DNA from 3 places in the Kosakonia sp. MUSA4 genome. Region 3 is predicted to be linked to each of the others. Evidence: predicted binding sites of a transcription regulator. Region 3 holds the regulator's gene; each other region holds the start of a gene.
What was found. Region 3 encodes PurR, which represses purine synthesis genes. Its sites were predicted from a motif close to CANGCAAACGTTTGCNTG; they were not measured.

Region 1 (10,086 bases), 2.5 Mb from region 3:
TCCATTGCCCCGCTTGCAAATGAAACGGCCCGCCTCCCACCATGTCAGTGATGGGCGGAAAGGAATCTTTTGCGCTGAATTCCACCGCCGTACCGACGGCATCACCGGTGGCCAGACCGAGCAGACAGCCCTGATAACGTTCGAGTAATTCCGACATCTGTTGTTCCTTATTCCGTGGAACTGCTCAGGAAAAATCCGCCCATAACCGTAATTTGCCACAGTGCAAGCAGCGAAAGAGATATCCCTGGCAGTCGCCGCCGTCAAGCAGGTGTTCCGGTAATTTCTCGTAATCCATGCCGAAGGCATCGCAATCGGCCTGAATATCCACGAACTGATCGAGTTTGTCGGCAATATCTTGCCAGCCGACGTAGCCGATAAACGCGCAGAAATCATTACAGTGCGCCAGCCAGTACTCCTGCTGCCAGCCACAATATCCCGGTGTTCTCTGTGTTAGTTCCTGCAGGCTTGCTTCCGACCACGGATTTTTGAAACCGGTAAATTCACCCTCGTCATCGAACAGGCTGTCGACACCTTCGATGCTGGACTTATCGTGAAAGCTACCGCCAAATTTTTGCGCGGCAGAGCCATCCGCGATGCACCACGGGCAAAGGGTATCGACATCCGCTGTGGTGTAAAACGGGTTGGTGTAATACACGTCCGTTAGCTGTTCACAGCAGGCGCAAGTCACGGTTTTTCTTTGTGAAAAGACGCCCGTGTCCAGGGGCTGAGGGTGGTACTTAAATACCGGGAGAGAACGGTTTGTCTGAGCCATAAAAACATCCTGTTTACTGGTTTAGATTAACGCGTAACATGCCACCCACGCGCACGCCAGAGTTCCGGCAGCTGCGCTAAATCAGTGAACGTCGTCACTTTAGGGTGATCAATGGGTTTATTATGCGGATCGGCGCAGAAGTAATACACTTCCATCCCTGCCGCGATTCCTGATTGTGCTCCAGCGGAAGAGTCATCCACCAGAATACAGTTTACAGGATCAACATTCAGCGCTCTGGCTGCATGGTACATTAACGCCGGATCGGGCTTCCAGCGTTGGATGTCATAACCGCTAAACAGTTTTTCAGGAAAGTGATGTAGCATGCCTAATTTGCCCAATGAGTGTTGCATTTTGCTGACCGGGCCATTCGACACCACACACATCGGTACACTCACTGCGTCCAGCAATGCGTTCGCACCGGCAATCACTTCCAGTTCGCTGTCGAACAGGCGCGCCACTTCCGCACGATAAATGGGCTCAAGCTCCTCTTTCGCCAGGCTTACACCGCGCTCCCCGGCGATGACATCAATAATTTCATATAACTTCATGCCCTTAAAGCGTTTAAAGACCTCTTCCAGATCCAGCGTGATGCCAAAAGCCTGAAACATATGCACATAGGCGCGGGAACAAATAACTTCACTATCGACCAGGGTGCCGTCACAGTCGAAAAAGATTGCATCAATGTGGGACATGCCATTTCCTGTATTGCGAGTTTAACGTTTACTTAACGCAGATAGCGAAACGCAATCGTTGCCGTATAAGCAAATTCAATGAAAAAAAGTATGTGATAACCGTCAATATTGTCTCATTTTGGTATAGGATAGCGACGAATTTTCCCTCCTATTCCGGAAATTGATAATGAGCCAACAACACACTACCCAGGCTTCGGGCCAGGGGTTGCTTGACCGCGTGTTTAAATTACGCGAGCACGGCACATCGGCACGCACCGAAGTGATCGCCGGTTTCACGACGTTTTTGACGATGGTGTATATCGTTTTTGTTAACCCCCAGATTCTGGGCGTCGCCGGGATGGATACCAGCGCAGTATTTGTGACCACCTGCCTGATTGCTGCGTTCGGCAGCATCCTGATGGGGCTGGTAGCTAACCTGCCGGTTGCGCTAGCGCCGGCAATGGGTCTGAACGCCTTCTTTGCGTTTGTGGTGGTTGGTGCCATGGGGCTTTCCTGGCAGATCGGTATGGGCGCAATCTTCTGGGGCGCGGTAGGTCTGCTGCTGCTGACATTGTTCCGCGTTCGTTACTGGATGATCGCCAATATTCCGGTCAGTCTGCGCGTGGGTATCACCAGCGGTATCGGGCTATTTATTGGCATGATGGGGCTGAAAAACGCTGGCGTAATCGTGCCGAACAAAGAGACGCTGGTGAGTATCGGTAACCTGACTTCCCACAGCGTTCTGCTGGGCGTTCTTGGTTTCTTTATCATCGTTATTCTGGCGTCGCGCAACATTCACGCCGCTGTGCTGGTGTCGATTGTTGTCACCACACTGCTGGGCTGGCTGCTGGGCGATGTGCAGTATCACGGTATTGTTTCTGCGCCGCCGAGCGTGACAAGCGTTGTCGGTAATGTGGATCTGGCCGGTTCCTTTAATATTGGCCTGGCGGGTGTGATCTTCTCGTTTATGCTGGTGAACCTGTTTGACTCCTCCGGTACGCTGATCGGCGTGACCGATAAAGCCGGGCTGGTGGATGAAAGTGGTAAGTTCCCGCGCATGAAGCAGGCGCTGTTTGTCGACAGCGTCTCTTCGGTAACTGGCGCTTTTATCGGCACCTCTTCTGTTACCGCGTATATCGAGTCTTCTTCTGGTGTTTCTGTCGGCGGCCGTACCGGTCTGACGGCGGTAGTGGTTGGCCTGCTGTTCCTGCTGGTGATTTTCCTGTCGCCGTTAGCGGGTATGGTGCCGGGCTATGCTGCTGCGGGTGCGCTGATCTATGTGGGCGTGCTGATGACGTCCAGCCTTGCGCGTGTGAAGTGGCATGATCTGACAGAAGCCGTACCGGCGTTTATCACTGCGGTGATGATGCCGTTCAGCTTCTCGATTACTGAAGGTATCGCGCTGGGCTTTATCTCTTACTGCGTGATGAAAATCGGTACTGGCCGCCTGCGCGATCTCAGCCCGTGCGTGATTGTGGTTGCGGTGCTGTTCCTGCTGAAAATCGTCTTTATCGACGCGCATTAATGCTTTTCCCCTCTCGCGCTGCGGGAGGGGTTTCCATTACGGCTTAACGCGCTGAATATACTCGCCGAAAGCCGTAAGCTGGCCAGTCAGATGGTCAAGCGTGCTTTGATCGACCACTTCCCCCGTCTGCTGATCCACCTTGCTTTGAATCACCCCGCCCATAAATTCCGGTTTGTTCATGACCATCGCATCCAGGAACACCAGGATCTGACGCAGATGATACTGGCAACGCGCGCCGCCAATCGCGCCCATTGAGCTGGTCTGAATCAGCACCGGCTTACCCGCCAGCGGCTGCTCTGGCAAGCGAGACAGCCAGTCAATTGCATTCTTCAGGCCTCCCGGCACCGAGTAGTTATACTCCGGCGTCACAATCACTACGCCGTCAGCCGCACGGATGTGTTCGGCAAGCTCCTGTACACTTTCCGGGAAACCTTCTTCTTGCTGAATATCGGCATCGTACAGCGGGATATTAGCAATCGAAGGCAGCGGCGTGATATCCATGCCCGCTGGCGCAAGCTTAGGCAATGTGCGCGCGACCATGGCATTAAAAGAGCCTTTACGCAGGCTACCGAGCAGGGTCACAACCTTGAGTTCAACGGACATGATGACTCCTCATTATGGGATCAATTAAGGATCAGGGCTTTTTCGGCGGGCAAGCTGGTGAAACGCATTAACCGGGAGGCAGGATCGTTGGCGCGCGTTTGCACATCGGAGAGATAACGCCAGCCTGTACGGCTATCGAATTCCCATATTTTCAGGCTTTCGATGGCAGGTGATACCGCGACAGACCAGATCAGCACATCTTCTGCGTCACACATCACTTCAACCCGCGTTAGCGGCGTCAGACGCAGACGTCCTGAGCCTGGCAATAGTTGCAGCAGGCCTTGATCGTCGTGCATTTGATGAATCAATTTCATTGCGCTCTGGCGCAGCGTGACAAGTTGGGTTTGCGCTTCGTTGGGATCGTTTTGGTTATTGATCCACAGCAGCTCATTATTGCTGAAAAGGGGCTTCTGCGCGTGCACACCGTGAAAACTGCGCGTAGCGCGTTGCAACTCCATATCCAGACCGCATTCGCCTTCAGTCGTAATGGCGACACCCACCATATTCCCGGCATAGGCCAGCGAAAAGTGCGGCAGACTCACGTCGGCAAACTTCGGCTTACCGCTGGATTCAATGATTATCTCTGGCAGTTCGCTGGCGCCATACAGCATAAACATCATTTCAGCGAGTAATGCACGGGAAGCAAGAAAGCGTGTGCGGCGATGCTCAGGAAGCTGGCGAGCCGTATCGTGACAGGACACCGGTAGTCGGGTGGAGACAAGGTGCCCTTCGGAAATTATCCCTCGTGCAAAATGCGTAGCCATTTTTCTCTCCGTGATAATGGTCTGAATGAATCGAATCGATAGTGAATATTATCGCCCATAGTCCATAGGTTTTAATGCGGAAATTGGCATCTGAAAAGTCCTAACGGGGATATTTACACTTTGTTTGGTCAATCCAGCACTTTACAGGATTCATCGTTATAGCAGAAACGGCCATTTTTATGGCCGTTCCGTACGATTATTTACCAATACAGAAGCTGGAGAAGATGCGGCCCAGCAAATCATCGGAGGTAAACTCGCCGGTGATCTCGCTCAGGTTCTGCTGCGCGAGGCGCAGCTCTTCAGCCAGCAATTCACCTGCCCAGGCACCCAGCAGTTGCGCTTTACCCTGTTGCAGATGCTCTGCGGCCGCCTCGAGCGCCTGTAAGTGTCGGCGACGCGCCAGGAAACCGCCTTCCATGCTGGTGTCAAACCCCATACTCTGCTTGAGATGCTGACGCAGCACGTCAACGCCTTCGCCGGTGCGCGCGGAGAGACGCACAAGTGAGTGATTGTTCACATCGCTGATACCCAGCGGCTCGCCGGTAACATCCGCTTTATTGCGTACCACGGTGATCGGTAATCTGGCGGGCAGACGGGCAATAAAGTCCGGCCAGATTTCCGCCGGATCAACCGCTTCGGTGGTGGTGCCGTCAACCATAAACAGCACGCGGTCGGCCTGCTCAATCTCCTGCCAGGCGCGTTCGATACCGATACGTTCCACTTCGTCGCTGGCTTCGCGCAAACCGGCGGTATCGATAATGTGCAGCGGCATACCGTCGATATGTATATGCTCGCGCAATACGTCGCGCGTGGTGCCTGCAATATCCGTCACAATAGCGGCTTCACGTCCGGCCAGCGCGTTCAACAGGCTCGATTTCCCGGCATTTGGGCGACCAGCAATGACCACTTTCATCCCTTCACGCAGCAGGCTTCCCTGACGCGCTTCGGCTCGTACCGCGTCCAGATCGGCGATAACGTCGTTCAACTGAGCTTCGATTTTGCCGTCTGAAAGAAAGTCGATCTCTTCATCCGGGAAGTCGATAGCCGCTTCTACATAGATGCGCAGGTGAGTAAGTGCTTCCACAAGGTGGTTAACACGGGCGGAGAAAGCGCCCTGCAACGAGTTCAGCGCGGAGCGCGCAGCCTGCTCTGAACTGGCGTCAATTAAATCGGCAATCGCTTCAGCCTGCGCCAGATCGAGCTTATCGTTAAGGAACGCGCGCTCGGAGAACTCGCCCGGCCGGGCAATGCGCAGCCCTGGTAAGGTCAGAATGCGTTTTAACAGCAGGTCGAGGATAACCGGGCCGCCGTGCCCCTGTAGCTCCAGTACATCTTCACCGGTAAAGGAGTTCGGGCCCGGGAACCACAGAGCAATGCCTTGATCCAGCGCGCTGCCATCGGCATCCTGGAACGGCAGATAGTCGGCATAACGCGGTTTAGGCAGCTTGCCAAGCACCGCCTGCGCCACGTCTCGCGCTTTTACGCCCGAAATGCGCAGGATGCCAACACCACCGCGTCCCGGTGGGGTTGCCTGTGCGACGATAGTGTCGTTATGGCTCATGGTATGTTTTCCGAAATCTCAAAATAAAAAAGGCGGTCAACTGACCGCCCTTTGTGTTGTTCCTTTTGCCGGGTGGCGCTTCGCTTACCCGGCCTACAGCGTATCAGGAGCTTTTCTTCTGGCGGCTATGCAGACCGCGCTTCTCCAGACCACGGTAAATCAGCTGCTGCTGAATGATGGTCACCAGGTTGCTGACGATATAGTACAGCACCAGACCTGACGGGAACCACAGGAAGAATACCGTGAAGATGACCGGCATAAAGGTCATGATCTTCTGCTGCATCGGGTCGGTCACGGTGGTCGGCGACATCTTCTGGATGAAGAACATCGTTACGCCCATCAGGATCGGCAGGATGTAGTACGGGTCCTGTGCAGACAGGTCATGGATCCACAGTGCGAACGGCGCATGGCGCAGTTCAACAGAACCCATCAGCATGTAATACAGCGCCAGGAAGATAGGCATCTGAATAATCAGCGGGAAGCAGCCGCCCAGCGGGTTCACTTTCTCCGCTTTATACAGCGCCATCATCTCCTGACTCATACGCTGTTTGTCGTCACCCAGACGCTCGCGCATGGCCTGAATCTTCGGTTGCAGCATGCGCATTTTCGCCATGGAGGTGTACTGCGCTTTGGTCAGCGGGTACATGATGCCACGAACGATAAAGGTGATTGCGATGATGGAGAAGCCCCAGTTACCCAGGAAGCTGTGGATCCACTTCAGCAGTTTGAATAGCGGCTGAGAGATAAACCACAACCAGCCGTAATCCACTGTCAGATCCAGGTGCGGCGCCGCCGCAGCCATTTTGTCCTGAATTTCCGGGCCGACCCACAGAGTGCTGTTCAGTGCGGTAGTCTGACCCGGCTGCACCAGTACCGGCTGGGATTTATAACCAATAGCGGCTACGCCATTGCCCAGGTTGCTGGTATAGAAGTTATTCGCGCCTTCGTTACGCGGGATCCATGCAGTAGCGAAATATTGTTGCAGCATCGCAACCCAGCCGCCATTGGAGCTGACGTTCAGGTTTTCGTTATCGGCGATGGTGTCGAATTTGTATTTTTCATACTTCGCGTCAGGCGTGGAATATGCCGCACCGCGGAAGGTATGCAGCGCAAAGTTGCTGCTGCCGGTATCGCGGTGAGAAGGCAGATTGATGGATTGCTTCAGCTGACCAAACGTTGCTACTTCCAACGGTTTATCACCGGCGTTCTGCACGTTGTAGCCTACGTTCACCGCATATTCGCCGCGTTTCAGCGTGAAGGTTTTGGTGAAGGTATTGCCAGCCGCGTCGGTGTAAGTCAGCGGGATCGCCAGTTCGTTCTGACCATCAGCCAGCACAAACGCATCTTTTTCTACGTTATACAGTGGGCGCGGGCCGTTAGCCGGGTTATCCGGGCCGTCACGACCGGTCAGGCCGCTTTGCGCCTGATAGATAAACTGCGGCGTAGTTTCCAGTAACTGGAACGGCTCGCTGGAGCCCAACTCTTTCGGGTACGTCGGAAGCAGTGCCTGCTCAACATCACCACCACGGGTGTTGATGGTCAGCTCAAGCACATCGGTTTTCACCGTGATCAGTTTCCCCTGGCCACTGGCTGGTACGCCCTGGTCGGCTGCGCTACCCGCTGCGGTGGTCGTAGTCTGCGTGGTCTGCTGCTGCGCCGGAGGAGGATTTTTATCCTTCTCCCACGTTTGCCAGATCATGAAAGACACGAACAACAAAGCGATGATAAAAAGATTGCGTTGCGAATCCATCGTTAGTGTTCTCTGGTTTTAGAAGGTCCTGGCGGGACGGGATCGTCGCCACCCGGGTGTAAAGGGTGGCATTTTAATACGCGTTTCATTGTCAACCAACTGCCTTTTAACATACCAAACCTGCGCAATGCCTCAATTCCATATTGCGAACAGGTGGGGGTGAAACGGCAGTGCGGCCCAAGTAGCGGACTAATCAGGCGTTGATAGACCCTAATCAGGGCTATCAGGACCCGTGAGCCAGGCGACAATGGCGGCGCCATAATTTTTCCAACGCTTCCGAGAGAGCACGGTTATCGAGGTCGGCAACCCCCTTCTTCGCCACCACCACGAAATCCATTGCTGGCAATTCATGCTGGCGTAAACGGAAGCTTTCACGCGTCAGACGTTTAATCCGATTGCGTTCATGGGCGCGTTTAACATTTTTCTTGGCGACGGTCAGACCGATACGGGGATGCCCCAGCGAATTCAGGCGGCCGAGGATGGTGATTTGCGGCGTGCCAGCCCGTTGTGGCTGCTGGAAGACGAAAGTGAAATGAGTGGGAGTTAACAAACGTAACTCCCTGGGAAAAGCGAGCTTAACCACTCAGGGGTTAGCTTTATTACTTGGAAACGGTCAGACGTGCGCGGCCTTTAGCGCGACGACGAGCCAGAACCTGGCGACCATTTTTAGTAGCCATACGAGCACGGAAGCCGTGAGAACGGTTGCGCTTCAGTACAGACGGTTGAAAAGTGCGTTTCATGGCGGTTTCTACCTAAACTTGAATAAATTCACTGACTTTTGCGTATGCCTGAACGGATATCGAACGACAGGCGCGCGAGCCATGGGTAATTAAAGAGGCCGGATTGTAATAATTGTACACTCCGGAGTCAATTCTCTTTCCTTATAGCGCACGTATTTTCGCACATAATCGTGCAAAAAATAAGCTGCATTCGACGCCTGAAAACGAGCAAGACGCGCCGGGGGCAGAATTATACGGGGCAAACGGCAAAGCGCAAGGATCCTCCAGGATCTTCATTAGATCGTTTAAGCAATAAATCATCATTACTCATTAAATTTTCCAATATGCGGACTAAAACGTCCCGCACGCCTACGAGGATCGATTACACTTAGCCGGTTCCAAATTGCCCTGTGGATAAATCATAAAGAATCTGTGAGAAACAGAAGATCTCTGCGGCGGTTTACGCTATGATCCGCGGTCCCGATCGCGATCCAGGATCGTTCTTAGGGCACAAACCGTAGATAGCGGTTCGCACGTCACCCGGTTGGGTCTTATCGATGTGCGTCAAAAAACTTTAATGTTTCTGTCTTTTATTTATCGATTTTCGTTCGAGTGGAGTCCGCCGTGTCACTTTCGCTTTGGCAGCACTGTCTTGCCCGATTGCAGGATGAGTTACCAGCCACAGAATTTAGTATGTGGATACGCCCATTGCAGGCGGAACTGAGCGATAACACGCTGGCACTGTACGCGCCAAACCGTTTTGTGCTCGATTGGGTAAGAGATAAATATCTTAATAATATCAATGGGCTGCTGAATGAGTTCTGCGGCCCGGATGCCCCACAGCTGCGTTTTGAGGTGGGTTCCCGCCCGGTCAGCCAGTCGCTGAAAGAACCTGCGACAATCTCTGCGCCCGCACAGACGGCGCAGGTTGTCGTTCAGCGCGCAGCGCCAGCGGCGCGTCCAGGCTGGGACAATGTTCCTGCGCCGGCAGAGCCGACCTACCGTTCCAACGTTAATGTGAAACATACCTTTGATAACTTCGTCGAAGGTAAATCCAACCAGCTCGCTCGCGCGGCGGCTCGCCAGGTTGCGGATAACCCCGGTGGCGCCTATAACCCGCTGTTTTTATATGGCGGTACAGGTCTGGGTAAAACGCACTTGTTGCATGCGGTGGGTAACGGTATTGTGGCGCGAAAGCCGAATGCCAAAGTGGTGTATATGCACTCCGAGCGCTTTGTCCAGGACATGGTAAAAGCCCTGCAAAACAATGCGATCGAAGAGTTTAAACGCTACTACCGCTCCGTTGATGCCCTGCTGATTGACGATATTCAATTCTTTGCCAATAAAGAACGATCCCAGGAAGAGTTTTTCCACACCTTTAACGCGCTGCTGGAAGGCAATCAGCAGATCATCCTCACATCGGATCGCTATCCGAAAGAGATCAATGGCGTTGAGGATCGTTTAAAATCCCGCTTTGGCTGGGGCTTAACGGTAGCGATCGAGCCGCCGGAACTGGAAACTCGCGTCGCGATCCTGATGAAAAAAGCAGATGAAAACGATATTCGTCTGCCGGGCGAAGTGGCCTTCTTTATTGCCAAGCGTCTGCGCTCGAACGTGCGTGAGCTGGAAGGGGCGCTGAACCGCGTGATTGCCAATGCCAACTTCACCGGCCGCGCGATCACCATCGATTTTGTCCGTGAAGCGTTGCGCGATCTGCTGGC
Region 2 (10,086 bases), 2.6 Mb from region 3:
AGCGCCGGTAGCTCGTTTGAATTTATCGAGAGCGTTAAATCTGATCTCTTCCCCGATGAGATTTATGTTTTCACCCCGGAAGGCCGCATTGTCGAGCTGCCCGCTGGCGCGACGCCGGTGGATTTTGCCTACGCGGTACATACGGATATCGGCCACGCCTGCGTCGGCGCACGCGTTGATCGCCAGCCTTATCCGCTGTCGCAATCGCTCGCCAGCGGCCAGACGGTAGAGATTATTACCGCGCCGGGCGCCCGCCCGAATGCCGCATGGCTGAACTTTGTCGTCAGCTCAAAAGCGCGTGCGAAAATCCGTCAGATGCTGAAAAACCTCAAGCGCGACGACTCGGTAAGCCTCGGTCGCCGCCTGCTGAATCATGCGTTAGGCGGCAGCCGCAAGCTGGCCGAAATTCCGCAGGAGCATATTCAGCGCGAGCTTGAGCGTATGAAGCTGGCGACGCTTGACGATCTTTTGGCTGAAATCGGCCTTGGCAACGCCATGAGCGTTGTGGTCGCGAAAAACCTGCAACAAGGGGAAGCGGTGCAAGCCGCGCCAACGCCGTCCAATTCCAGCGGCAACGGTCATTTGCCGATCAAAGGCGCAGATGGCGTGCTGATCACCTTTGCCAAATGCTGCCGTCCGATCCCCGGCGACCCGATTGTCGCTCACGTCAGCCCGGGTAAAGGGCTGGTTATCCACCATGAGTCCTGCCGTAATATTCGTGGCTACCAGAAAGAGCCCGAGAAGTTTATGGCTGTGGAGTGGGATAAAGAGACCGCGCAGGAATTTATCACCGAAATCAAGGTGGATATGTTCAACCATCAGGGAGCGCTGGCCAACCTCACGGCGGCAATTAATACGGCCTCATCCAACATTCAGAGTCTGAATACGGAAGAGAAAGATGGCCGCGTGTACAGCGCTTTCATCCGACTGACGGCGCGCGATCGCGTCCATCTGGCGAATATCATGCGTAAAATCCGCGTGATGCCGGATGTGATTAAAGTCACCCGCAACAGAAACTAATTCTATGAATTCTCAACGTTATGCGCGTATTCGCGAGATGCTCGCCAGACGTCAGCCCGATCTGACAGTTTGCATGGAGCAGGTTCACAAGCCCCATAACGTCTCTGCCATTATCCGCACTGCGGACGCCGTCGGCGTGCATGAAGTCCACGCTGTCTGGCCGGGCAACCGCATGCGCACTATGGCCTCCTCCGCCGCAGGCAGTAATAGCTGGGTGGAAGTGAAAACACACCGTACCATTGGCGATGCTGTCGGCGTGCTGAAAGCGCGTGGCATGCAGGTACTCGCCACGCATCTGTCGGACAAAGCGGTCGACTTTCGCGAGATTGACTACACGCGCCCGACCTGCATTCTGATGGGCCAGGAGAAAACTGGGATCACTCAGGAAGCCCTGGATCTGGCGGATCAGGACATCATCATTCCGATGATCGGCATGGTGCAGTCGCTCAACGTTTCCGTGGCCTCAGCATTAATTCTGTATGAAGCGCAGCGTCAGCGGCAAAACGCCGGTATGTACCAGCGTGAAAACAGCATGCTGCCGGATGAAGAGCAGCAGCGCCTGCTGTTCGAAGGGGGTTACCCGGTGCTGGCGAAAGTCGCGAAACGCAAAGGGCTGCCTTACCCGCACGTCAATTCGGAAGGCCAAATTGAAGCCGAGCCCGCGTGGTGGGCCACTATGCAGGCGGCGGGATAACCGATGAAAGGTAAGCTGCTCGACGCGGTGCCCTTAAGTTCGCTGACCGGCGTCGGCGCGGCGCAGAGCAGCAAACTGGCGAAAATCGGTCTGCACACCGTGCAGGATTTGCTGCTTCACCTGCCGCTTCGTTACGAAGATCGCACCCAGCTTTACCCCATTGCCGACCTGCTGCCGGGCATCTACGCCACGGTGGAAGGCGAAGTGCTGAACTGCAATATCACTTTCGGTGGTCGCCGGATGATGACCTGCCAGATCAGCGACGGTTCCGGCATCCTCACCATGCGCTTTTTCAACTTCAACGCGGCGATGAAAAACAGCCTCGCCACGGGCCGCCGCGTGCTGGCCTACGGCGAAGCAAAGCGCGGGAAGTATGGTGCGGAGATGATCCACCCGGAATACCGCGTGCAGGGCGATCTCAGCACTCCCGAATTACAGGAAACGCTTACGCCGGTTTATCCCACCACCGAAGGGATTAAGCAGGCGACATTGCGCAAACTGACCGACCAGGCGCTGGAACTGCTGGCGACCTGCGCCATCAGCGAACTGCTGCCGCCTGAGCTGGCACAGGGCATGATGAGCCTGCCGGAAGCGCTGCACACGCTGCATCGCCCGCCGCCGTCATTGCAACTGGCCGAACTTGAAGCGGGTACGCATCCAGCGCAGCGTCGTTTGATCCTTGAAGAATTACTGGCGCATAACCTGAGTATGCTGGCGCTGCGCGCCGGGGCTCAGCGCTATCATGCGCAGCCGCTCGTTGCCAAAGATGAACTGAAACAAGGCCTGCTGGCGTCGCTACCGTTTAAACCAACCGGCGCACAGGCGCGGGTTGTGGCGGAAATCGAGCGCGATATGGCGCTGGATATCCCGATGATGCGCCTGGTTCAGGGCGATGTCGGCTCCGGTAAAACGCTGGTTGCCGCACTGGCCGCGTTACGGGCGATCGCCAACGGTAAACAGGTGGCGATGATGGCACCGACCGAACTGCTGGCTGAGCAGCACGCCAACAATTTCCGCAACTGGTTTGCGCCGCTCGGTATCGAAGTGGGCTGGCTGGCGGGAAAACAAAAAGGGAAGGCGCGCCAGGCACAGCAGGATGCCATCGCTAATGGCGAAGTGCAGATGGTGGTCGGCACACACGCTATTTTCCAGGAGCAGGTGCAGTTTAACGGCCTCGCGCTGGTGATTATCGATGAGCAACACCGCTTTGGTGTCCACCAGCGTCTGGCGCTGTGGGAGAAAGGCCAGCAGCAGGGCTTCCACCCGCACCAGTTAATCATGACGGCCACCCCGATTCCGCGCACGCTGGCGATGACCGCCTACGCCGATCTCGATACGTCGGTTATCGACGAACTACCGCCGGGCCGCACACCGGTAACTACCGTCGCCATCCCGGATACGCGCCGCAACGATATTATCGATCGCGTGCGCAACGCCTGCATCGACGAAGGCCGTCAGGCATACTGGGTGTGTACGCTGATTGAAGAGTCCGATCTTCTGGAAGCACAGGCGGCGGAAGCCACCTGGGAAGAGCTGAAGCTCGCACTGCCAGAGCTGAATGTCGGGCTGGTGCATGGCCGCATGAAGCCAGCGGAGAAGCAGGCAGTCATGCAAGCCTTCAAACAGGGCGAGCTGCATCTGCTGGTCGCCACCACGGTCATTGAAGTCGGCGTGGATGTGCCCAACGCCAGCCTGATGATTATCGAAAACCCGGAACGGCTAGGCCTTGCGCAACTCCACCAGCTCCGCGGGCGCGTTGGACGCGGCGCAGTGGCCTCACACTGCGTTTTGCTCTACAAATCCCCGCTCTCAAAAACAGCGCAAAAACGCTTACAGGTGCTGCGCGACAGCAACGACGGTTTTGTCATTGCGCAAAAGGATCTGGAAATTCGCGGCCCCGGCGAACTGCTCGGAACCCGCCAGACCGGCAATGCGGAATTCAAAGTCGCCGACCTGCTGCGCGACCAGGCGATGATCCCGGAAGTTCAGCGCGTCGCCCGCCATATTCACGAGCGTTATCCGCAGCTTGCAGCAGCATTAATCGAACGCTGGATGCCGGAAACAGAACGCTACTCCAACGCCTGAGTTTCAGGACCTTAGCCGGTAGAAAGAACATCCCTTCGAAAAGTGTGTTTTTAACATAGCAACCGTTTGCTTTTACCAAACAGTCCGATAAAATCAGCGCTTTTCCATCAGGGGATTGTCTGAGATGTCCTTAAACACCATCGAGTCCGAAAATGCGCAACCGGTTGCGCAGACTCAACCCAGCGAGCTGATCTATCGCCTTGAAGACCGCCCGCCGCTGCCGCAAACCCTGTTTGCCGCGCTGCAACACCTGCTGGCGATGTTTGTTGGCGTGATTACGCCCGCGCTGCTGATCTGCCAGGCGTTGGGGCTACCGGCTCAGGACACTCAGCACATCATCAGCATGTCGCTGTTCGCCTCCGGCGTCGCTTCCATCATCCAGATTAAAGCCTGGGGCCCGGTGGGTTCCGGTCTGCTGTCGATCCAGGGCACCAGCTTCAACTTCGTTGCGCCGTTGATTATGGGCGGCACGGCGCTGAAAACCGGTGGTGCGGATGTACCAACCATGATGGCTGCGCTGTTCGGCACCCTGATGCTGGCAAGCTGTACCGAAATGGTTATCTCGCGCATTCTGCCGCTGGCACGCCGCATTATTACCCCGCTGGTCTCCGGCGTAGTGGTGATGATTATCGGCCTGTCGCTGATCCAGGTTGGTCTGACTTCCGTCGGCGGCGGCTTTGCCGCGATGGGCAATCACACCTTCGGCGCGCCGAAAAACCTGCTGCTGGCGGGCGTGGTGCTGGCGATCATTATTCTGCTCAACCGTCAGCGTAACCCGTACCTGCGTATTGCTTCGCTGGTGATTGCCATGGCGGTCGGTTATGTGCTGGCGCTGTTTATGGGCATGCTGCCGGAATATAGCGCGCCAGCGAACGCCTTTATGGTGCCAACGCCGCTCTATTACGGCCTGAGCATTGACTGGAATCTGCTGCTACCGCTGATGCTGGTGTTTATGATCACCTCGCTGGAAACCATCGGTGACATCACCGCCACCTCTGACGTTTCCGAGCAGCCCGTCGCCGGGCCGCTGTACATGAAGCGCCTGAAAGGCGGCGTGCTGGCGAACGGCATCAACTCGTTTGTTTCGGCGGTGTTCAACACTTTCCCGAACTCCTGCTTTGGCCAGAACAACGGCGTTATTCAGCTGACCGGCGTCGCCAGCCGCTATATCGGTTTCTTCGTGGCGCTGATGCTGGTTGTGCTGGGTCTGTTCCCGGCGGTCAGCGCTTTCGTTCAGCAGTTACCTGAGCCGGTACTCGGCGGCGCAACGCTGGTGATGTTCGGTACGATTGCCGCTTCCGGCGTGCGTATCGTCTCCCGCGAGCCGCTGAACCGCCGCGCGATTATGATTATCGCGCTGTCGCTGGCCGTGGGCCTTGGCGTTTCCCAGCAGCCGCAGATCCTGCAATTCGCGCCGGACTGGCTGAAAAACCTGCTCTCCTCCGGTATCGCCGCTGGCGGTATCACCGCAATTGTATTGAATCTGATTTTTCCGCCAGAGAAAAATTGATCGCGCCACGGCAGCCGGGCTTACCGGCTGCCGCAGTCATCTCCTTTCATCATTCCGCCCTTGAGCATTGCGCATAAATCGTGCATAACTGCCTGATTGACACTTCGGGGATGGAAGATCATGAAATTTCTTGGAAAGCTGCTGTTCGTTGTCGTTATCGTCCTGCTACTGGCGATAGTGGCCGCTTATTTTCTGCTGCAAACCCGTTGGGGTGCGACACAGGTCAGCAACTGGGTAAATAACAACAGCGACTATCACCTCACTTTTGATGCGATAGAACATCGCTTCTCCTCGCCTTCCCATGTGTTACTGAAAAACGTCAATTTCGGCCGCAAAGGCAACCCGGCGACGCTGGTCGCTAAAACGGTGGATATTGGCCTGAGCAGCCGCCAGTTGACCGATCCGCTGCACGCCGACACCATTTTATTGCAGGATGGCACGCTCAATTTCTCCCCGTCTGCTGCGCCGCTTCCCTTCCAGGCCGATCGCCTGCAACTCAATAATATGGCGTTCAATAGCCCGACCACTGGCTGGGATCTGAGTGCGCAACGGGTGATGGGTGGCGTCTCGCCTTGGCAGCCGGTGGCCGGCAATGTGCTGGGCAGTAAAACGCAAATCCAGATGAGCGCCGGTTCGCTGACGTTAAACGGCGTTCCGGCCAGCAACGTGCTTATTCAGGGCAGTATCGACAAAGATGTTGTTACCCTGACGACTATCGGTGCGGATATGGCGCGCGGCTCCCTGACCGGCGATGCGAAACGCACTGCTGATGGCGGCTGGGTGGTGAATAACCTGCGCCTGAACGATATTCGCCTGCAAAGCGATAAAACCCTGCTCGATTTCTTCAATCCGCTGACCACGCTGCCGTCATTACAGATTGGCCGTGTCGATGTGACGGACGCTCGTTTACAGGGGCCGGGCTGGGCGGTTACCGACCTCGATCTGAGCCTGAGCAATTTGACGCTGATTAAAGGCGACTGGCAAAGCGACGACGGAAGGCTGTCGATGAACGCCAGCGAGTTTATTTACGGCTCGCTGCACCTGTTCGACCCGATCCTGAATGCCAACTTTTCTCCGCAGGGAATTGCGCTACAGCAATTCACCTCGCGCTGGGAAAACGGCATGGTGCGCACCTCCGGCAACTGGTATCGCACGGGCCATGCGCTGGTGCTCGACGACGCCGCGTTCGCCGGGCTGGAGTACACGCTGCCGGAAAACTGGAAGCAACTGTGGATGGACGATCTGCCGTCGTGGCTGAACACGGTAACGCTGAAGAAATTCAGCGCCAGCCGCAACCTGGTGATTGATATCGATCCGACGTTCCCGTGGCAACTCACCGCGCTGGATGGTTATGGCGACAACCTGCAACTGGTGCGCGAAGGGAAATGGGGCGTCTGGGGCGGTAGCGCAAAACTGAATGCCGCTGCAGCAACATTCAACCGCGTGGACGTGCGCCGCCCGTCGCTGGCGCTGAATGCCAACGGCAACATGGTCAATATTACCGAGCTGAGCGCCTTCACCGACAAAGGGTTGCTGGAGGCTAAAGCTGTGGTTTCACAAACGCCGGATCGCAGCGTTAATGTCAGCCTGAACGGACGCGGCGTACCGCTGAATGTGCTCCAGGAGTGGGGCTGGCCAGCGTTACCGATTAGCGGCGATGGCAACCTGCAGCTGACCGCCAGCGGCAGCGTGCGCGCCGATGCACCGCTGAAGCCCAGCGTCAACGGCGAGTTATCTGCGGTGAACGTACAGAAACAGCAGGTAAAACAGAGCATGCATGGTGGCGTGGTATCGGGCGGAGTGGTTGCACCTCCGGCAGAGCCTGCACCGACACAGCCCGCGCCCTGACATCTGATATTGCCGGATGGCGCTAACGCTTATCCGGCCCGACAAATACCGGCATTATCTACGGGGGACTGTAGGCCGGGTAAACGCAGTGCCACCCGGCGACAACCCATTCTCAGCACTCCAGGCCCGGCCAGCAACAGCATTCCCTCCGGGAATCACAGGCCGGGCTGCCATCCGGCAACGTCCTTCAAAGCGTAATACGCACTTCACTACCCTGCGGCGTAATCACCACACCCAGCTCGCTGCCGGACTGCGTTGCGCCCTGTACACCGGCAATCTGCGCGATATTGCGCAGGCACAGCGTCCAGTTACGCCCTGCACCGTCAGCCTGCACCGTAATCACGCCATTTGCCCGTTTCGCCCGCAGACGGAAGATCACCGCGCCGCTGGCATCCGGTACTTCGCACAACGCTTCACACCCGTCATCCAGCGCAAAAAGCTGGAATGCCGTGCCCTCATGCCAGGCATAATCCGGGCGTTGATCGTTACTGCCCAGCGCCAGCAGCGTGTTGTCGCGCACGTAAACCGGCAGGCTCATAAAGTTGTGGCGCTGTTTATGCCAGCGGCTGCCGATCTGTACGTCGTTGTGCCACAGGTGCGTCCAGCGTCCTTCCGGCAGATAAAACTGCACATCGCCCGCTTCGCTGAACACCGGCGCAACCAGCAGCGCATCGCCGAGCATATACTGCCTGTCGAGATAGTCGCAGGCTGGATCGTCCGGGAAGGCCAGCATCATGGCGCGCATCATCGGCACGCCGGATTCATGCGCCTGCGCAGCCTGGCGATAAAGGTACGGCATCAAGCGACATTTCAACTGTGTAAAGTGGCGAACCACATCGCAGGACTCTTCATCGTACGCCCACGGCACGCGGTAGGATTTACTGCCGTGCAGGCGGCTGTGGCTGGAGAACAGCCCGAACGCGCACCAGCGTTTGTAGACATGCGCAGGCGCGGTATTTTCGAAGCCGCCGATATCGTGGCTCCAGAAACCAAAGCCAGAAAGGCCGATGGATAACCCGCCGCGCAGGCTTTCAGCCATCGATTCGTAGTTGGCGTAGCAGTCGCCGCCCCAGTGAACCGGGAACTGTTGCGCGCCCACGGAAGCCGAACGGGCAAACAGCACCGCATCCTGCTCGCCAACCGTCTCTTTCAGCACGTTCCACACCAGTTCGTTGTAGATGTACGCATAATGGTTGTGCATCTTCTGCGGGCACGCGCCGTTATGCCACGCCACATCGGTCGGGATGCGTTCGCCAAAGTCGGTTTTGAAGCAATCCACGCCCATCGCCACCAGGCCTTTGAGCTTATCGGTATACCACTGGCAGGCTTCCGGGTTGGTAAAATCATAAATCGCCAGCCCCGGCTGCCATTTGTCCCACTGCCACAGCGAGCCATCCGGGCGTTTCAGCAGGTAGCCCTTCTCTTTCAGTTCGCGGAAAACGGGCGATTTCTGCCCGATGTAGGGGTTGATCCAGACACAGATTTTCAGCCCGCGCGCTTTCAGCCGCTTCATCATGCCAGCCGGATCCGGGAAGGTCAGCGGGTCCCATTCGAAATCGCACCACTGGAAGGCCTTCATCCAGAAGCAGTCGAAGTGGAACACATGCAGCGGCAACTGGCGTTCGGCCATGCCATCGATAAAACTGTTCACCGTCGTTTCATCGTAGTTGGTGGTGAACGAAGTGGTCAGCCACAGGCCGAATGACCACGCGGGCGGCAGCGCCGGGCGGCCGGTGAAGCGGGTATAGCGATCCAGCACCGCCTGCGGCGTCGGCCCGTCGATAACGAAATACTCCAGATGCTCGCCTTCAACGCTGAACTGCACTTTGGAGACCTTCTCCGAACCGATTTCAAACTCCACGGCTTCCGGGTGATTAACCAGCACGCCGTAACCGCGATTGGTCAGGTAGAAGGGGATATTTTTGTACGACTGCTCGGTGCTGGTGCCGCCATCGCGGTTCCAGGTTTCCACCGCCTGGCCGTTGCGCACCAGCGCGGTAAAGCGCTCGCCAAGGCCATACACCGTTTCGCCCACGCCGAGATCCAGCCGCTCGAACAGGTAGTTGCGCCCGCGGTTGCCATCCTGCACGTAGCCGTTGTTTTTCAACTGGCTGCCGGTAATACGCTCGCCGTCGCGCAGAAAATCGATCGCCCAGTTGTCGCCTTTTCCCACGCGAACGCTAAGCGAACCGCTTTGCAACTCGGCAAATTCGTCGGTGTTGTGCATTTCCACGTGAACATTTTGCGCAACGTTAAGCGGGAAATGCGGGCCGTTATCCAGCGCGCCCTGAAAATGCTCAATGCGCACACCGATAATCCCTTCCTGCGGCGAGAAAAAGCGCAGCGTAAACAAAGGGGTATCCAGTTGCCAGGTGCGCTCACGCACGTCGCGCGGGGCGGCATAGACCACCATCTCATTGCCCTGCTGTTCAACCTCAAAGACCTGAACCGGCTGGATTAACGTCAACCCCGGCTGGATAAGCCAGTTGCCATCACTAATTTTCATCTGTCACTCCTTACAGTAATTCTTCCCGGGTAGAAACATGATCAAGCCCCTGTTCACCGCGGTGCTCGCCACGCGCCAGTTGCGCCATGATCGATTTCAGGAACGGGGTTTTCAGCGTGTAAAAACGTTTGGCGATAATGGCGCTGAGCAGGTAGCAGAGCGCCGGAACCAGCGTGAACAGGGCAATAATGATGCTAATGGTCGTGCTGTTCTGGCTGTGAGCCGCGGCATCGTAACCGCCACCGGCCAGCGCCCAGCCAATCAACGCGCCGCCAAGGGCAAGGCCGAGTTTCAGCACAAACAGCGTACCGGCAAAACTGATGCCAGTAAGGCGCTTACCGTTGCACCATTCGCCGTAATCGACGGTATCGGACATCATCACCCACTGGATTGGCGTCACCAGTTGGTGCAGCACACCGATAA
Region 3 (10,086 bases):
GGTGCTCTCTACGGACGCAAAACAGATGGAAGCGGTACACGGGGAGTTTGAGCTGATCATCGATACCGTGCCTTACACCCACGATATCAATGCTTATCTGTCAACGCTGACGCTGGATGGCACGCTGGTGTTTGTTGGGCTGCTGGGCCCGCTCGAACCGACCATTAACACCATCCCGCTGCTGATTGGGCGCCGTTCGGTTTCCGGCTCCGCGATTGGCGGTATTGCCGAAACGCAGGAAATGCTTGATTTCTGCGGCGAGCACAACATTACTGCGGATTCTGAGCTGATTCGCATGGATGAGATCAACGACGCCTTTGAACGCCTGCTGAAAAGCGACGTGAAGTACCGTTTTGTTATCGATATGAAAACGCTGAGTGCGTAAACGTAAAACACCGGCAGGCCGCGTTGGCGGTCTGCTGCGTAACGCAGCGATAAAACAAGGGAAGAAAAAGGGAACTTAAGAATGGTGCGTCCGAATGGACTCGAACCATCGACCCCCACCATGTCAAGGTGGTGCTCTAACCAACTGAGCTACGGACGCACTGAGAGAATGGTGCGTTCAATTGGACTCGAACCAACGACCCCCACCATGTCAAGGTGGTGCTCTAACCAACTGAGCTATGAACGCAGTGTTGTGGTTGACAACGGGGACGAATATTAGCGGCAGCCCGGAGATGTGGCAAGGGGAAAATGGCAAATTTCTTCCTGAATTCACGCGATTGCGGAACAACTAACCAAAACGCCGGGAAAGTAGCCGCCATCCGGCGGCTACTGGCCTGTTAATGCGCAGCGCGCTGCAAAATCCGGGCGGAAGGCTGGCGTTGCAGGAAGCGCATCCGCAGCATCATCAAAATTGCCGCAGACGTCAGGCCGATGATAAAGCCCATCCAGAAACCGGCTGGCCCCATTCTCGGCACCACTAAATCGGTCAGCGCCAGGATGTAGCCGGCAGGAAGCCCCAGCACCCAGTAGGCGGTAAAGGTGATAAAGAAGATGGAACGCGTATCCTTATAGCCGCGCAGCACGCCGCTGCCAATGACCTGAATTGAATCGGAAATCTGATAAATCGCCGCCAGCAACATCAGGTGCGACGCCAGCGCCACGACTTGCGGGTTATCGTTATAGAGCAGGGCAATCTGCTCGCGCAGCAGCACGGTGAAAATCGCCGTGACCACCGCCATGCAGACGCCGACCATCAACCCGGTGCGCGCCGCGATTTGGGCATCAATGGTTGATCCCTGACCCAGACGGAAACCGACGCGGATGGTCACTGCCGCGCCAAGCGACATCGGCAGCACGAACATCAGCGAACTAAAGTTGAGGGCGATCTGGTGCCCGGCGACATCGACAATCCCCAGCGGCGACACCAGCAGTGCGACCACCGCAAACAGCGTGACTTCAAAAAACAGCGCCAGCGCAATCGGCAGGCCGAGTTGCGTCAGACGTTTTAGTACGTCCATATCCGGTTTCGCAAAACGCTGGTTCTGCTGAATATCGCGCATGACGCGGGCGCGTTTCACCCAGATGCGCATACAGATAAACATCACCCAGTACACCGAGGCGGTAGCTACGCCGCAACCGACGCCGCCCAGTTCCGGCATACCAAAATGGCCGTAGATAAAGATGTAATTCACCGGGATATTGACCAGCAGGCCGAGAAAACCCATCACCATGCCGGGTTTGGTGCGGGCAAGGCCTTCGCACTGGTTACGCAGCACCTGGAAGAAGAGATAACCGGGCACGCCCCACAGCAGCGCGCGCAGGTAACCCACGGCTTTGTTGGCTAACTGCGGGTCGATGTTGTGCATCGCGCGAATGATATGACCGGCATTCCACAGCACCACCATCACCAGAATGGAGACGGTGCCAGCCAGCCAGAACCCCTGACCGATTTGATGTGCGATGCGATCGCGGCGTCCTGAACCGTTAAGTTGCGCAATCACCGGCGTCAGCGCCAGCAGCAGGCCATGTCCAAACAGGATCGCCGGCAGCCAGATTGAGGTACCAATGGCGACGGCAGCCATGTCCGTGGCACTGTAGCCACCCGCCATCACCGTATCAACGAAGCCCATAGAGGTCTGGGCCACCTGCGCGAAAATAACCGGCACGGCAAGTGCCAGTAACTGACGCGCTTCTGCTACATACTTCTGCACGTGAACACCTTTATATTGTTGTTATTAGAAAGAATGGAACGGCTTATCAGGAAGGAGTTTTCCTTGTGCTAACAAGAATGCCGCAGTGTGAAAGATGCGGCATCTGTATAAATCTTACCTGCTATGGCCCCTTTTTTCCATGTTGACCATACAGCAAAATTATTACCGCGCCGGGAGCGGGGCGCTTATCTTATCACCGGCCTGGCGGGAAAAGCAGCGGCGGGGTGAATGAGACTGGCACGGGCTATTTTCACCTGTTATTGTGCGTAAAGAACACGGCTGAGCCGTAAGAATGGAACAGGAGTGGTAAGTATGTTTACGGGTATTGTACAGGGTACGGCAAAACTGGTTTCGATTGAGGATAAACCGAATTTCCGCACCCACGTTGTTGAGCTTCCTGAAACGATGCTGGAGGGAATTGAGACCGGTGCTTCCATTGCCAACAATGGTTGTTGTCTGACCGTGACGGCCATTAATGGCAGCCATATTAGTTTCGATCTGATGAAAGAGACGCTGCGTATTACCAATCTCGGTGAGCTCAATATTGGTGATAGGGTAAACGTTGAGCGCGCGGCAAAATTCAGCGATGAAATTGGCGGCCATTTAATGTCCGGCCATATTATGACGACCGCTGAAATCGTTAAAATTCTCACCTCCGAGAATAACCGCCAGATCTGGTTTAAAGTCCAGGATCCGGCCTTAATGAAATATATCCTCTATAAAGGATTTATCGGTATTGACGGTATTAGCCTGACAGTCGGCGAAGTGACAAGCAGCCGTTTCTGCGTGCATCTGATCCCGGAAACGCTGCAACGCACCACCCTTGGCGAGAAAAAACTGGGTCACCGCGTCAATATTGAGATTGACCCGCAAACGCAGGCCGTGGTCGATACCGTTGAGCGCGTGCTGGCGGCAAAAGAAGCCGCTGTCATCAGCAGCGAAGAGTAAAGAAAACCCCGGCTTGCCGGGGTTTTTGTTTTAGCGCGGAACGCGCAGGCCGTGTTCGATACCGCGGCTGAAGACCACCTGCCACAGTTGAATATCACGCGCGCGGAAAGCGCCTGCACAGGCATTCAGATAGTAGCTGAACATCCGTTTAAAGCGTTCAGAGTAGTTGTCGGCAATTTCCGGCCAGGCGGCAAGAAAACGTTCATACCAGGCCATCAGCGTGCGATCGTAATCGGCGCCGAAGTTGTGCCAGTCTTCCATCACGAAATGCGATTCACTGGCGTTGGCAATCTGGCGGACGGAAGGCAGGCAACCGTTCGGGAAGATATAGCGGTTGATCCAGGGATCAACGCTGAGATCGGTGCGTTTTGAACCGATAGTGTGCAGCAGGAAAATTCCGTCTGGTTTAAGGTTGCGATCCACCACGCTGAAATAGGTCGCGTAATTTTTCGGCCCCACATGTTCAAACATCCCGACGGAGACAATGCGGTCAAATTGCTCATTCAGATCGCGATAATCCTGCAGGCGAATATCGACATCCAGCCCTTCACAACGCTGTTGCGCCATTTTTTGCTGTTCCGCCGAGATCGTTACGCCGACCACGCTGACGCCGTAATTCTGCGCCATAAATTGTGCCAGCCCGCCCCAGCCGCAGCCGATATCCAGCACGCGCATCCCGGATTTCAGCTTCAGTTTTTCACTGATAAGCTTTAATTTCGCCCGTTGTGCGTCGTCGAGATTTTCTGCGTCTTTCCAGTAGGCGCAAGAGTATTGCATCTGCGGATCCAGCATGCGGGTAAACAGATCATTACCAAGGTCGTAATGCTCTTTACCGACAATCCAGGCCCGTTTTTTACTTTGCAGATTAAATAATCTTGCTCCGGCAATGCGGAGTGTGTCTTTGAAATTGTGCGGAAGCTGTTTTTCCAGTCCGGCGCGCAACACTTTGGTGAAGAAAATATCCAGACGATCGCATTCCCACCAACCGTCCATATAACTTTCACCTAGCCCGAGCGAACCTTCCTGTAAAACACGTTTAAAAAAATCCGGGTTTTTCACCTGGATATCTGAAGCGGCGGGACCGTTGACGCGGATACCTGCGCGGCTCAGTAATTCGTTTGCTATACGGAACCAATTATCATCCCGTACGCCAACTTCTTCTATACACGATGAACTCATAACTTCTCCATCACTCGCAGTGATCTGAACCTTCAAACAGCGTAGTCGCTTTTTCGGGCTTGTGAGAAATCTCACGGTTTTCGCCGTGAGGCTGATATCCGACGTAGAACAGAGGAAGGGAGATGACCCTTGCCGAAAGGCCTTCCCTGGAATGACGGGCACAATCCGGTGCCCGTTACTACATAATATTTATCGTATTTATTAAAAACCGAAAATCAGTATAGGCCTCAATATCAGGTGATTCAACTTAAAGCTGTTAGCAAGCTAATCACTTCACTATCGATAGTCGTTAACACAATCATCCGTGCGAAGAGGAGGGGACAGCCTCATCTTCTACCATTTCGGTATTACGCTGGTGTTGCTGGCGATAGCCAAACGCCGCCAGCAGCACCATCGCCACCATCACGCTAGTGGTGGTGAACAGCGGCGTGGCAATCAGCCCTGAAACCACCAGGCTTGCCAGGAAACACAACCCGAGTTGCAACGTATTTTGCAGCGCGGCTGCGCGACCAGTCGCCTGGGGAAACGGGCGTAACGCCTGTGCCACCACAACAGGATAGATGGCGCCGTTGGCCATAGCCATAAAACAGAACGGGATCAGCAGTGCGGTCAATGATGCCTGTGGCAGCAAACCCACGATCCAGGTGGTAATCACGCTTAGCCCAAAGGCGCTCAGCAGCCACGGAAGCAGGCGGGAACCCTGCCATTTTTGCAATGCGGCGCGGCAACCATAACCGCCAATCAGGAAGGCAATGGTCTGCGGTACGTAACTCAGACCAATCACTGACGGACCATAACCCATCTCGTGCAAAATAAACGGCGAACCGGTCAACCAGGCAAAAAAACTGGCCGAGCAGGCGGCGTAGATGATGACATTGCCGCGATACGCTTTATTGCGCAACAGATCGAAAAAGGTCAGCGGCTGTTCATGCAGCGCAGCGGGCTGTGCAGGCGTTTTCAACCGCCAGGCGGGCACCATCAGCACCAGGGTTATTGCCAGCAGCGTGGCAAAAATCGCCTGCCAGGAGAAGTGCTCCAGCATCCACGCACCCAGCAGAGGGGCAAGTGCAGGCGTCAGGCCCACCAGCGGCATAATGGTCGCGAAGATACGATTAACGCGGTGTGCCGGATAGTTGTCAGTGACCAGCGCCTGCCAGCTGACGGTAGCGGCACAAACGCCGATCGCCTGTACGAAACGCAGCGCCAGTAACAGGCTGGCGTCCCGTACCCACAATGTTCCCAGACAGCCAAGTGCGAAAATGGTCAGCCCGCTCAACAGAATAGGTCTGCGGCCATAGCGATCCGACAATGGCCCCCACACCAGTTGTGCGACAGCAAAGCCTGCCAGGAACAAACTGAGCGTGGCGCTAACGATGGCCGGAGAGGTTTGCAAATCTTGTTGTATCGCGCTAAACGCGGGCAGGTACATGTCGGTGGCTAAAAAGCCCAGCACGCTTAATCCCGCGAGCCAGACTAAAAATCCTTTGCCAGGTTGCATTCGAGTTCTCACCTTGTTGCTTCTTCAGGGCTGTCGAGTGTAAGGAGTGCTTTCCTGCTTGTGAAACGCTAATATTTGCGCAGTGATTTCAAAATTTTTGCAGGCAGATTATGTGGTCAGAATATTCACTGGAAGTGGTAGATGCTGTTGCGCGCAACGGTAGTTTCAGCGGTGCCGCCCAGGAGCTGCACCGTGTACCTTCAGCAGTGAGCTATACCGTGCGCCAACTCGAAGAGTGGCTGGCGGTTCCGTTATTCGAACGCCGTCATCGCGATGTGGAGCTAACACCCGCCGGAAGCTGGTTTTTAAAAGAGGGGCGATCTGTTATCAAAAAAATGCAGATCACCCGCCAACAGTGTCAACAGATCGCTAACGGCTGGCGCGGCCAGCTGGCGATTGCCGTGGATAACATTGTGAAACCGGCGCGAACACGGCAACTGATCGTCGATTTCTACCGACATTTTAACGATGTCGAGTTACAGGTTTACCAGGAGGTGTTCAACGGTGTCTGGGATGCGCTGGCAGATGGACGCGTTGAGGTGGCGATTGGCGCGACCCAGGCGATCCCGGTCGGTGGACGCTACGCGTTTCGTGATATGGGCATGCTGAGCTGGAAATGCGTGGTTTCCAGCCGCCATCCACTGGCATCAATGCCCGGCCCGCTAAGCGATGAAACGTTGCGCAACTGGCCTTCGTTGATTCAGGAAGATACGTCGCGCTCGTTGCCTAAACGCATTACCTGGCTGCTGGATAACCAGAAGCGGGTCATCGTGCCGGACTGGTCCGCTTCCGAAGCCTGCCTTTCTGCCGGGCTGTGCGTGGGGATGGTGCCCGCGCATTTCGCCCGTCCACGGCTGGACAGCGGCGACTGGGTGGCGCTGGAACTGGAGAACCCTTTTCCGGATGCGGCCTGCTGCCTGACATGGCAACAAAACGACGCATCACCGGCGTTGAGCTGGCTGCTGGAGTATCTGGGGGACAGTGAGACGCTGAACAGCGAATGGTTGCGGGAGCCGGAGTAACGGCCCCCGCGGGATGTGATTAACGGCGGTAGTCGCGGAACGGGCCATCCGCCACCGAGCGGCGTTCGATCAGGCGCGGATGAACTTCAATGGATTGCGACTCTTCGCGTTTGTTGACGATACGATCGAGCAACATGGTAAACGCTGTTTCACCCAGCGAATCTTTCGGCTGATGGATGGTGGTCAGCGCGGGCGTAAAGTAGCGGGAATTGCGCACATTGTCATAGCCGATCAGCGAAATGTCCTGGGGAACGCGCAGCCCCATCTCATCTGCCGCGCAGAGCGCGCCCATCGCCATAATATCGCCGCCGCAGAACACGGCAGTGGGGCGGTGTGACTGGTTGAGGATCTGCTGCATCGCCCGGTAACCCGATTCCGGTTCAAAGTCGCCCTGTACGATCCAGTTTTCCGGTACGGTGATGATCGCTTCTTCCATCGCCTTCATAAAACCAGCGAGGCGGCCAGCGCCGGTGTTGCGCTCCAGCGGGCCTGGAATGACGCCGATATCGCGATGCCCGCGCTCAATCAGATAGCGGCCGGCCATATAGCCGCCTTCAAAAGCGTTATCAATGACCGAGTCGGTAAAATCGGCTTTCGCCTCGCCCCAGTCCATCACCACCATCGGGATATTACGGTACTCTTCCAGCATGCTCAGCAGCGATTCCGGGTATTCGGAGCACATCACCAGCAGGCCATCGACACGTTTTTGCGCCATCATCGACAGGTAGGCGCGCTGTTTCTCAAGGTTGTTCCAGGCGTTGCCAAGGATCAAGGTGTAGCCTTTCTGGAAGCATTTTTTCTCTACAGCTTCGATGATCTCGGCAAAATAGGCGGCTTCGCTGCTGGTGGCCAGCAAACCGATCGATTTAGTGTGATTGACTTTCAGGCTACGCGCCACGGCGCTGGGGGAGTAATGCAACTCTTTGATCGCTGCCCATACGGCGTTGCGGGTCTCTTCAGCGACGAAGCGCGTTTTGTTGATTACATGTGATACGGTTGTAGTGGAAACGTTTGCTCGTTTCGCGACGTCTTTAATCGTTGCCATCAGAAATCACTCCAGACCATATCATAAGCTCCTGATAATACTTAAGGTAAACGTTTGCCTTCAATCACCCTGAACCCCAGCAAAGTGAGTGCGGTACGCCGGGAAAAAGACACTAAACGTCAGGAGGGGAGTCAATGGCCGGTACGCTAATAAATTTAGCGTCGAATTTTGTCTTATCTTGAGCAAAAGGGGAAGCGCTAAAACATATCTCCCGCTAATTCCTGCAAGATTTTTATGATTATCTGTGCAAAAATGCGCAAACTCACTTTTTGTGGGGAAATGAAAATGGAGAAAAATTGATGAGCACCGATCTGAAGTATTCTTTGGTCACTACTGTCATTGTTCTGAGCCTGATTGTTTTCGGTGGGCTGACCGCCGCGCTGCATTGATCTGACACGAGGGAGAGCCTTCTCCCTCGGCTTTTCCCCCGCCATTGTTATCACTTCTGCAATAATCTTTTGTCATCCTGCTAACTTCTGTTTTTTGTGATTCATGTCATACTTTTGACTTCTGCGACAGTGTCCCCAACCGACACGGCTTTTTCGGAGTCAAACGATGAAAATTAATTTCCCTCTGCTTGCCCTGGCGATTGGCGCCTTTGGGATAGGTACAACGGAGTTCTCCCCGATGGGGTTGCTGCCCGTTATTGCCCGTGGCGTCGATGTTTCCATTCCGGCGGCGGGAATGCTGATTAGCGCTTATGCGATTGGCGTGATGGTGGGGGCGCCGCTAATGACGCTGCTGCTGTCACACCGTGGCAGACGTAACGCGCTGATCTTCCTGATGGCGATCTTTACACTGGGCAACGTGCTGTCGGCAATCGCGCCGGACTACACCACCTTAATGCTGGCGCGCATCGTCACCAGCCTCAACCACGGCGCCTTCTTTGGCCTGGGGTCGGTTGTTGCGGCAAGCGTGGTGGCAAAAGAGAAACAAGCCAGCGCCGTCGCGACCATGTTTATGGGGCTGACCATCGCCAATATTGGCGGCGTGCCTGCTGCAACCTGGCTGGGTGAAACCATCGGCTGGCGTATGTCATTTATGGCGACCGCCGGGCTGGGACTGGTTGCCATGCTGAGCCTCTACTTTTCACTGCCTGGCGGCGGAGCGGGCGAACGCCCGGATGTACGCAAAGAGTTGTCTGTGCTGGTTCGTCCACAGGTGCTGTCAGCACTGCTGACGACGGTGCTCGGCGCAGGCGCGATGTTCACACTTTATACCTATATTTCGCCGGTGCTGCGTACCATTACTGATGCTACGCCGGTATTTGTTACCGGGATGTTGGTGCTGATTGGCGTCGGTTTCTCGATTGGTAACTACCTTGGCGGCAAGCTGGCGGATCGTTCGGTAACCGGTACGCTGAAAGGCTTTCTTATCCTGTTGATTGCCATCATGCTGGCCATTCCGTTCCTGGCCCGTAGCGAAGTGGGCGCGGCTATCAGTATGGTGGTCTGGGGCGCTGCGACCTTTGCCGTGGTTCCGCCGCTGCAAATGCGTGTAATGCGCGTCGCACATGAAGCGCCGGGGCTCTCTTCTTCAGTGAACATTGGTGCCTTTAACCTCGGCAACGCACTCGGTGCGGCTGCGGGCGGCGCGGTAATTTCCGGTGGTCTGGGTTATGATTTTGTCCCGGTGATGGGGGCGATTATTGCAGGGCTTGGGCTGATGGTGGTGCTGTTTTCCGGGCGATCACAGCCGGAACGAGCCTGTGCGGCGGTTGAGTAAAAAAGAGGAGGGGCAATGCCCCTCCTTTGTTTTATGCAGCGAATGTTTTATGCGGCGAAATTCTTCGCCACGAAGGTCCAGTTGACCAGCGCCCAGAAGTGCTCAAGGTAGTTCGGACGGGCGTTGCGGTAGTCAATGTAATAAGCATGTTCCCAGACATCGACAGTCAGCAGCGGTGTCGCATCCGTCGTCAGCGGTGTTCCCGCATTGGACGTTGAGACAATCGCCAACCCGCCATCCGCTTTTTTCACCAGCCATGTCCAGCCTGAACCAAAGTTTTTCACTGCGGCATCGGTAAACTGCGCTTTGAACTCCGCAAAGCTGCCAAATGCTTTAGCAATCGCAGCGGCCAGTTCGCCACTCGGCTCACCGCCAGCGTGCGGCGCGAGGCAATTCCAGTAGAAGGTGTGGTTCCAGACCTGCGCGGCGTTATTGAATACGCCGCCTTCGCTGTGCTTAACGATCTCTTCCAGCGTTTTGCCTTCGAAGGCGGTGCCTTTGATCAGATTGTTG

Region 1: a site for PurR is predicted at 1,513-1,530, ahead of C0557_RS25765 (NCS2 family permease). Genes of this name have one in related genera too.
Region 2: a site for PurR is predicted at 3,855-3,872, ahead of C0557_RS25340 (NCS2 family protein). Genes of this name have one in related genera too.

The regions. Positions count from the first base shown of each region.
Region 1 is NZ_CP025697.1:5,415,558-5,425,643, reverse strand. Features, by position in the region: gene C0557_RS25780 (ADP-ribosylglycohydrolase family protein) at 1-157, opposite strand, end outside; gene cbrC (PF03691 family colicin E2 tolerance protein CbrC) at 185-772, opposite strand; gene yieH (6-phosphogluconate phosphatase) at 799-1,464, opposite strand; gene C0557_RS25765 (NCS2 family permease) at 1,631-2,968, shown strand; gene C0557_RS25760 (NADPH-dependent FMN reductase) at 3,005-3,571, opposite strand; gene C0557_RS25755 (4'-phosphopantetheinyl transferase superfamily protein) at 3,592-4,335, opposite strand; gene mnmE (tRNA uridine-5-carboxymethylaminomethyl(34) synthesis GTPase MnmE) at 4,532-5,896, opposite strand; gene yidC (membrane protein insertase YidC) at 6,000-7,646, opposite strand; gene yidD (membrane protein insertion efficiency factor YidD) at 7,649-7,906, opposite strand; gene rnpA (ribonuclease P protein component) at 7,870-8,229, opposite strand; gene rpmH (50S ribosomal protein L34) at 8,246-8,386, opposite strand; gene dnaA (chromosomal replication initiator protein DnaA) at 8,990-10,086, shown strand, end outside.
Region 2 is NZ_CP025697.1:5,333,479-5,343,564, forward strand. Features, by position in the region: gene spoT (bifunctional GTP diphosphokinase/guanosine-3',5'-bis pyrophosphate 3'-pyrophosphohydrolase) at 1-1,020, shown strand, start outside; gene trmH (tRNA (guanosine(18)-2'-O)-methyltransferase TrmH) at 1,025-1,714, shown strand; gene recG (ATP-dependent DNA helicase RecG) at 1,718-3,799, shown strand; gene C0557_RS25340 (NCS2 family protein) at 3,924-5,309, shown strand; gene C0557_RS25345 (AsmA family protein) at 5,430-7,157, shown strand; gene yicI (alpha-xylosidase) at 7,345-9,663, opposite strand; gene C0557_RS25355 (glycoside-pentoside-hexuronide family transporter) at 9,674-10,086, opposite strand, start outside.
Region 3 is NZ_CP025697.1:2,167,665-2,177,750, forward strand. Features, by position in the region: gene C0557_RS10315 (NAD(P)-dependent alcohol dehydrogenase) at 1-385, shown strand, start outside; tRNA gene C0557_RS10320 (tRNA-Val) at 468-544, opposite strand; tRNA gene C0557_RS10325 (tRNA-Val) at 555-631, opposite strand; gene mdtK (MdtK family multidrug efflux MATE transporter) at 783-2,156, opposite strand; gene C0557_RS10335 (riboflavin synthase subunit alpha) at 2,469-3,104, shown strand; gene cfa (cyclopropane fatty acyl phospholipid synthase) at 3,135-4,283, opposite strand; gene punC (purine nucleoside transporter PunC) at 4,582-5,781, opposite strand; gene punR (DNA-binding transcriptional activator PunR) at 5,892-6,803, shown strand; gene purR (HTH-type transcriptional repressor PurR) at 6,823-7,848, opposite strand; gene C0557_RS10360 (YnhF family membrane protein) at 8,148-8,237, shown strand; gene C0557_RS10365 (MFS transporter) at 8,404-9,573, shown strand; gene sodB (superoxide dismutase [Fe]) at 9,621-10,086, opposite strand, start outside.